DNA from 2 places in the Streptomyces sp. NPDC005374 genome. Region 2 is predicted to be linked to the other one. Evidence: riboswitches for the same ligand, from Rfam matches in the RefSeq annotation. Region 2 holds a riboswitch; the other holds the start of a gene.
The links. A riboswitch is a leader RNA that binds a small molecule or an ion and turns the genes downstream of it on or off. The one in region 2 is predicted to bind thiamine pyrophosphate.
Positions count from the first base shown of each region.

Region 1: another riboswitch for thiamine pyrophosphate. It lies ahead of ACFYRX_RS43335 (thiamine ABC transporter substrate binding subunit); the one in region 2 lies ahead of thiO (glycine oxidase ThiO).

Region 1 covers NZ_JBIAKA010000026.1:102,054-105,955, forward strand. Annotated here, with positions in the region: gene ACFYRX_RS43325 (hypothetical protein) at 517-738, opposite strand; gene rlmN (23S rRNA (adenine(2503)-C(2))-methyltransferase RlmN) at 908-2,014, shown strand; TPP riboswitch at 2,034-2,141, shown strand; gene ACFYRX_RS43335 (thiamine ABC transporter substrate binding subunit) at 2,138-3,208, shown strand; gene ACFYRX_RS43340 (ABC transporter permease) at 3,247-3,902, shown strand, end outside.
Region 2 covers NZ_JBIAKA010000014.1:12,862-16,763, reverse strand. Annotated here, with positions in the region: gene ACFYRX_RS31565 (thiazole synthase) at 320-1,117, opposite strand; gene thiS (sulfur carrier protein ThiS) at 1,121-1,321, opposite strand; gene thiO (glycine oxidase ThiO) at 1,318-2,475, opposite strand; TPP riboswitch at 2,473-2,584, opposite strand; gene ACFYRX_RS31550 (hypothetical protein) at 2,637-3,008, shown strand; gene ACFYRX_RS31545 (NAD(P)/FAD-dependent oxidoreductase) at 3,041-3,902, shown strand, end outside.

The DNA.
Region 1 (3,902 bases), on a different contig from region 2:
TTCGGGACGCCGACATACACGCACCATCCCCTCTGAGACGCTTGGCAGATGCTCACTGAAGACGAAGCACGAGGGCTCGTTCTGGCGGAGCTCGCAGGGACCGAAAGAGCGATACACCTGGAGCTTGCGATCACCAAGGTTGAACCCGTTTCGTTCGGTTGGGTTTTCTACTGGTGCGCTCGACAGGACGTCGGTCGCCCCATCGGCCAGCGTCCAACGCTCGGTGGAAATGGCCCGTTCTTGGTGGATCGGGAGAACGAGCGGCTTATGCGAGCTGCAACCAGCAGGCCCGTACCTCGCCAGATCGCAGACTATGAGCGTCGGCTACGGCGTGAGGCTGATGTCCAGAACCCGGCTGCGAAGCGCGCTGTACAGCAAGGAAGTACAGCAACCACGGCGACCGTGGCCGTCCGCCACCAGCCTCCGACGACCGACTGACCTGCCGAGCAGGCCTCAGCGACCGCCCCGCCTGTAGTTCGCATCGAGCGGCAGCAACGACCACGCGGGACATGCTGATCATGCGAACGGGGACAGGCCCTTGCCCTCCAGGTGAGCGAGCAGCGAGTCAAGGCATGCGTCTGCTGTGGACAGGTCAGCACGGAAGAATGAGTCCTCGCCAAGGGGCCCACCGCTGACGATGACCATCCATGCCGCCCGTCGCTCAACCATGCGGTCACCGTCGATCTTGAAAACGGTCGTGACGCCGCGCTCGGCCAGCCACTCCATCAGTTCAAGCATGTCCACTCGCACCCCTCCGGAGTGATCATCCCATCCGTAGGGCACGCCCCCCGGGCCGTCCCCGGGCCGTCCGAAGCCGACCAACGTCGACAGTCGGCACCCGCAGGTGACCACCCCCACCCCGCTCCGGCCTGGGCTCCCGGCGATGATCTGCCACACTGGAAGGGTTATGCCTGCACCCGGAGAACTCACTTTCGTCGCCCCCCGCGGAGCCAAGAAGCCGCCGCGGCATCTCGCCGACCTCACGCCCGCCGAACGTAAAGAGGTCGTGGCCGGGATCGGGGAGAAGCCGTTTCGTGCCAAGCAGCTCTCGCAGCACTACTTCGCGCGGTACGCGCACGATCCGGCGGAGTGGACCGACATCCCGGCCGGCTCGCGCGGCAAGCTCCAGGAGGCGCTGCTTCCCGAGCTGATGACCGTCGTACGGCATCTGTCGACCGACCAGGGCACCACGCGCAAGACGCTGTGGCGGCTGTTCGACGGGACGCTCGTGGAGTCGGTGCTGATGCGGTACCCGGACCGGGTGACCATGTGCATCAGTTCGCAGGCGGGCTGTGGGATGAACTGTCCCTTCTGCGCCACGGGGCAGGCGGGTCTTGACCGGAATCTGTCCACCGCCGAGATCGTCCACCAGATCGTGGACGGGATGCGGGCGCTGCGGGACGGGGAGGTGCCGGGCGGACCCGCGCGGCTCTCCAACATCGTCTTCATGGGGATGGGCGAGCCGCTCGCCAACTACAAGCGGGTCGTCGGCTCCATCCGCGCGCTCACCGATCCCGCTCCCGACGGGCTCGGGCTCTCGCAGCGCGGCATCACCGTGTCGACCGTCGGGCTCGTGCCCGCCATCCACCGGTTCGCCGACGAAGGCTTCAAGTGCCGGCTCGCGATCTCCCTGCACGCCCCCGACGACGAGCTGCGCGACACCCTGGTCCCCGTGAACACGCGGTGGAAGGTGCGCGAGGTCCTCGACGCCGGGTTCGACTACGTGGAGAAGAGCGGGCGTCGGCTGTCCATCGAGTACGCGCTCATCCGGGACATCAACGACCAGGCCTGGCGGGGGGACCGGCTCGGGCGGCTGCTCAGGGGCAAGCCCGTGCATGTGAACCTGATTCCGCTGAACCCGACGCCCGGGTCCAAGTGGACCGCCTCCCGGCCCGAGGACGAGAAGGCCTTCGTCGAGGCGATCGCCGCGCACGGGGTGCCGGTGACCGTCCGGGACACCCGTGGGCAGGAGATCGACGGGGCCTGTGGCCAGCTCGCGGCCACCGAACGGTAGTCTGAAGGACGTACATCTTCATATCCGACAGGGGAGCGCGACAGCGCTGAGAGTGCGGCGATCGGGCCGCAGACCCTCTGAACCTCGCCCAGGTCATTCTGGGTAGGAAGTTCGGTCATCACCGTGAACAACAAGAAGTTTCTTGCTGCCGTCGTCGGCCTCGGCCTGGTCACGCTGTCCGCGTGCGGGTCCTCGTCCGACGGCAGCAGCGGCGGCGACTCCAAGACCGTCACCCTCGTCAGCCACGACTCGTGGGCCGTCTCCAAGAGCGTCCTCGCCGACTTCGAGAAGAAGTCCGGGTACAAGGTGAAGGTCCTGGAGGACGGCGACGCCGGGCAGGCCGTCAACAAGGCCATCCTCACCAAGGACAACCCGCAGGGCGACGTCTTCTTCGGCGTCGACAACACCCTGCTGTCTCGCGCGCTCGACAACGGGCTCTTCCAGTCGTACGAGGCCAAGGGCGCCGACCGGATCAAGGCCGGGTACCGGGTCGACGGGGACAAGGTCACGCCCATCGACACCGGTGACATCTGCGTCAACTACGACAAGGCCTGGTTCACCGAGCACAAGGTCCAGCCGCCGACGTCGTACGACGATCTCATCAAGCCCGCCTACAAGAACCTCCTCGTCACCGAGAACGCCTCCACATCCTCGCCGGGTCTCGGGTTCCTGCTCGGGAGCGCCGCGAAGTACGGCGACGACGGGTGGCAGGCGTACTGGAAGAAGCTCAAGGCCAACGGCGTCAAGGTCGTCGACGGCTGGGAGCAGGCCTACAACGAGGAGTTCTCCGGTTCCGCGGGGGGCAAGAAGGCGAAGGCCGACCGGCCGCTCGTCGTGTCGTACGCCTCCTCGCCGCCCGCCGAGGTGATCTACGCCGACCCGAAGCCCAGCACCGCGCCCACCGGGGTCGCCGACGGGACCTGCTTCCGGCAGATCGAGTACGCGGGGCTGCTGAGCAACGCCAAGAACACCAAGGGCGGCAAGGCGTTTCTGGACTTCCTGCTCACCAAGGAGTTCCAGCAGGACATGCCGCTCAACATGTTCGTCTACCCGGTGGTGCAGGGGGCGTCGGTGCCCGCCGAGTTCACCGAGTACGGACCGCAGGCCAAGGACCCCGAGACCATGGACCCCGCGAAGATCGCCGACCACCGTGACGACTGGGTCAAGTCGTGGACCTCGCTCGTACTGAAGTAGGGCCCCGCCGCAGCGGCAACGCGGCGCGGCTCGGTCTCATGGCCGTGCCCGTCGCGTTCTTCGCCGTCTTCTTCGCCTGGCCCGTCGCCGCGATCGTCGCGCGCGGGCTGAAGACCGACGGCGCCTGGCAGTTCGGCCGGATCACCGACGTCTTCACCCAGCCGGACATCCGCCACGTCCTGTGGTTCACCACCTGGCAGGCGCTCGCCTCCACCGCGCTCACGCTGCTGGTCGCGCTCCCCGGCGCGTATGTCTTCGCCCGTTTCGACTTCCCCGGCAAGCAGGTCCTGCGGGCCGTGGTCACCGTCCCCTTCGTACTGCCGACGGTCGTGGTCGGTACGGCCTTCCTGGCGCTCGTGGGACGGGGCGGTCTTCTCGACGAACTGTGGGGCGTACGGCTGGACACCACCGTGTGGGCGATCCTGCTCGCGCACGTCTTCTTCAACTACGCCGTGGTCGTACGGACCGTCGGCGGGCTGTGGGCGCAGCTGGACCCGCGGCAGGAGGAGGCGGCGCGGATGCTCGGCGCGTCCCGGCTCACGGCCTGGCGCACGGTCACGCTCCCCGCGCTCGCGCCCGCCGTGGCCGCCGCCGCGCTCATGGTCTTCCTGTTCACCTTCACCTCCTTCGGCGTGGTGCAGATCCTCGGCGGGCCCGCCTTCTCGACCCTCGAAGTGGAGATCTACCGGCAGAC
Region 2 (3,902 bases):
GCCGTCCTGTGACGCAGATCGCACACGGATCGCCTCCGGCGCTGCGGTGATCGTTCGGGTGCGGCTGGGTGGGGGCTGGTCGCGCAGTTCCCCGCGCCCCTTGGTGGGTGTTGTGGCGGCGGGTGGGGCGGTTGGGGTGGGGTTTGGCGGGCGGGTGCGGCTGGGTGGGGGCTGGTCGCGCAGTTCCCCGCGCCCCTTGGTGGGTGCTGTGGCGGCGGGTGGGGCGGTTGGGGTGGCGTTTGGCAGGCGGCTGCGGTCGGGTGGGGGCTGAGGTGGTATTCGGTCGGCGGTGGCGGGCGGGACCTGGACCCGCGGCCGGTTACCGGAACGCAGGCCGTTCGGGGTCCAGTGCGGCCAGGCCCTCGGCCGGGGACGACGCCTCCGCGAAGTGCCGCCGGGGGATCCGACCCGCCCGGTACGCGAGCCGCCCCGCCTCCACCGCGTGCCGCATCGCGTGCGCCATCAGCTCCGGCTCCTGCGCCCGCGTCACGGCTGAGGCGAGCATCACACCCGCGCACCCCAGCTCCATCGCCAGCGCCGCGTCGGACGCGGTGCCCGCCCCCGCGTCCAGGATCACCGGCACGCGCGCGTGATCGACGATCAGCTGGAAGTTGTGCGGGTTGCGGATGCCGAGCCCGGAACCGATGGGCGACCCCAGCGGCATGATCGCGGCACAGCCGACGTCCTCCAGCTTCCGGGCCAGCACCGGGTCGTCGTTCGTGTACGGCAGCACCGTGAAGCCGTCGTCGACCAGGACCTCGGCCGCGTCCAGCAGCTCGATGGGATCCGGGAGCAGCGTCCGCTCGTCGGCGATGACCTCCAGCTTGATCAGATCGGTGCCGAGCGCCTCGCGCGCGAGGCGGGCCGTCAGGACGGCCTCTCCGGCGGTGAAACAGCCGGCCGTGTTCGGGAGCACCCGGATGCCGAGCCTCTCCAGTACGGACAGCACCGAGCCGTGCACCGAGGGGTTCACGCGCCGCATCGCGACCGTCGTCAGCTCGGTGCCCGAGGCGACCAGCGCCCGTTCCAGCACGTCCGGGCTGGGTGCCCCGCCCGTGCCCATGATCAGCCGGGACGAGAAGGGCGTACCGCCGATGGCAAAGGGATCGTCGGCCATGGGTCAGCCTCCTTGGACGGCGGTGAGGACTTCCACGCGGTCTCCCTCGGAGAGGGGCGTCGAGGGCCACTGCGTGCGTGGGACGACGGTTTCGTTGAGCGCGGCGGCGACCCCGGAGGGCGCCGGGGCAAGCGCCCGTACGACGGTGTCGAGAGCCGTGCCGGGGGTGAACTCCCGCGGCTCCCCGTTGACGGAGATGTTCATGCCGGCTGCTCCACGAGCTCCAGGAACCGCCTCGGGGTGAAGGGGCGGGCCACCTCCGGCAGTTCACCGGTCGTCAGGACGTGCGCCATGGCGTCCCCGGTGATCGGCGTGAGCAGCACGCCATTGCGGTAGTGGCCGGTCGCGAGCGTCAGCCCGGGCAGTTCGGTCGGCCCGAGCAGCGGGGCGTTGTCCGGGGAGCCAGGGCGCAGCCCCGCGCGGGTCTCCGTCAGCGGCAGCTCGGTGATGCCGGGAACCAGTTCGTGAGCGTCCCGCAGCAACTCGTACACCCCGCCCGCGGTGACCGTCGTGTCCCAGCCCAGTTCCTCGCTGGTCGCGCCGACCACCAGCTCGCCGTTCTCCCGCGGCACCAGATACACCTGGCTGCCGCGCACGACGGCCCGCACGGTACGGCTCAGGAAGGGCGCGTGGCGCGGTGGCACGGTCAGGCGCAGCACCTGGCCCTTCACGGGCCGTACGGGAGGCAGGACGTCCGCGGGCACCCCTGAGAGACGGCTGCTGAGGCTTCCGGCGGCGAGCACCACCTGGCCCGCGCCCAGCTCGTCGCCGTCGGCCGTGGTGACCCCCGCGGCCCGGTTCCGCACGACACGGAGGCCCTCGGCCCACCCACGGTGGAAGAGGACACCCGCCCGCTCGCACGCGGCCAGCAACGCGCGCGTGAGGCGCCGCGGATCGATCTGGTGGTCGCCGTCCACCCGCAGCCCGCCCCGCACCCCCGGCGCGAGCATCGGTTCCAGGCGTCGGCACTCCCGCCCCGACAGCCACTCCGACTCCAGCCCCGACTGCCGCTGGAGCGTGTGCAGTTCGCGCAGATGGGCGCGGTCGTCGGCGTCCATGGCCACCGCGAGCGTGCCGCAGCGGCGGTAACCGAGGTCGTGCCCGGTCAGGTCGGTGAGTTCGGCCGCGAAGTCGGGATAGCGGCGGGCCGAGGCGAGGTTCAGGCCGAGCAGGGTCTGCTCGCCGTAGTGCAGTTCCGTGACGGCGGCCAGCATCCCGGCGGCCACCTGAGCGGCCCCGCCGCCCGGTTCCGGGTCCACCACGGTCGTGGCGAAACCGCGCTGTGCGGCCCGCCAGGCAGTGACCAGGCCGATGATGCCGCCCCCGACGACGAGGACGTCCGAGGTACGTGAGGACATGGGCGTCCAGCCCCTCCCTTCGCCGGCATGACCCGGATCAGGTTCGTACGGTCGGAGGCCGCCAGCCTCCCTCTCAGCCCGGTACGTCCGGGCTCCCGCGAGTGCTCTACGTTGGCCACCCTAGCCCTTCGCTCCACGCCTCTGTAAGGGAGCCTTCCGTCATGCTCCGCTCGCTCGACGGCCTCGTCCTGGCCCCGGTCGCCGATCAGGCTCCGGGGCAGGTGGGTACGCGGACCCGGTTCACGTATCACGAGCAGGACGGGGAGATCTGGGCCGAGTACGCGGGTGGGGACGTCGTACGCGGGCATCTGGTCGGCACGCGCGCGGGGGACCGTCTCGACTTCCGGTACGTCCAGCTGAAGAGCGACGGAACGACATCCTCAGGGCACTGCCTCTCGACGGTCGTCGAACTTCCCGACGGCCGGGTCCGGTTGGAGGAGACGTGGGAATGGGAGTCGCAGCCGGGCAGCGGGACGAGTGTGGTGGAACAGGTCGTCGAGGGTGTGCAGCAGTTCACGGCGCACGACCCCTGACTGACTGATTGTCAGTTGACTATGGTGATCAAATGAGCGAGCGGACGCAGACACAGGCGCAGCAGCGGGTGGTCGTGGTCGGCGCGGGCATGGCAGGCGTCCAGTCCGCGGTCGCTCTGCGTGAACAGGGTTTCCGGGGCACCGTGACGGTGATCGGCGCGGAGCCCCATCAGCCGTACGACCGTCCGCCGCTGTCCAAGGCGGTTCTGCTCGGCAAGGCCGAGGGCTCCGCCTTCGACGTGGACTTCGAGGCCCTCGGCATCGAACTGCTGCTCGGCCGCGAGGTCCTGGGCGTGCGCCCCGACGCGCACGAGCTGGACACCGAGGCCGGGACCGTGCCGTACGACGTCCTTGTCCTCGCCACCGGTGCCGAACCGGTCCGGCTGCCCGGCACGGACGGCGTGCCGGGCGTACATCTGCTGCGCACCCTGGACGACGCCGAGCGGCTGCGCCCCGTGCTCACCCGGCAGCACGACATCGTGGTCGTCGGCGCGGGCTGGATCGGCGCCGAGTTCGCCACCGCCGCGCGCGAGGCGGGCTGTGCGGTGACGGTCGTGGAAGCCGCCGAGCGGCCGCTGGCGGGCGCGCTGCCCGCCGAGGTCGCCGCGCCGATGGCCTCCTGGTACGCCGACGCGGGCGCCTCTCTTCGCACCCACACGCGTGTGGCACGCGTCGAGCCCGGCGCGGTCGTCCTCGACGACGGCTCCCGGGTGGCCGCGGGCGCGGTCGTGGTCGGCATCGGCGCGCGGCCCGCCACGGCCTGGCTCGCCGGTTCCGGCATCGAGCTCGGCGCACATCGTGAGGTCGTCGCCGACGAGCGGCTGCGCACCTCCGCGCCGGACGTCTACGCGGTCGGCGACTGCGCCTCCTTCCCCTCGACGAGGTACGGCGAGC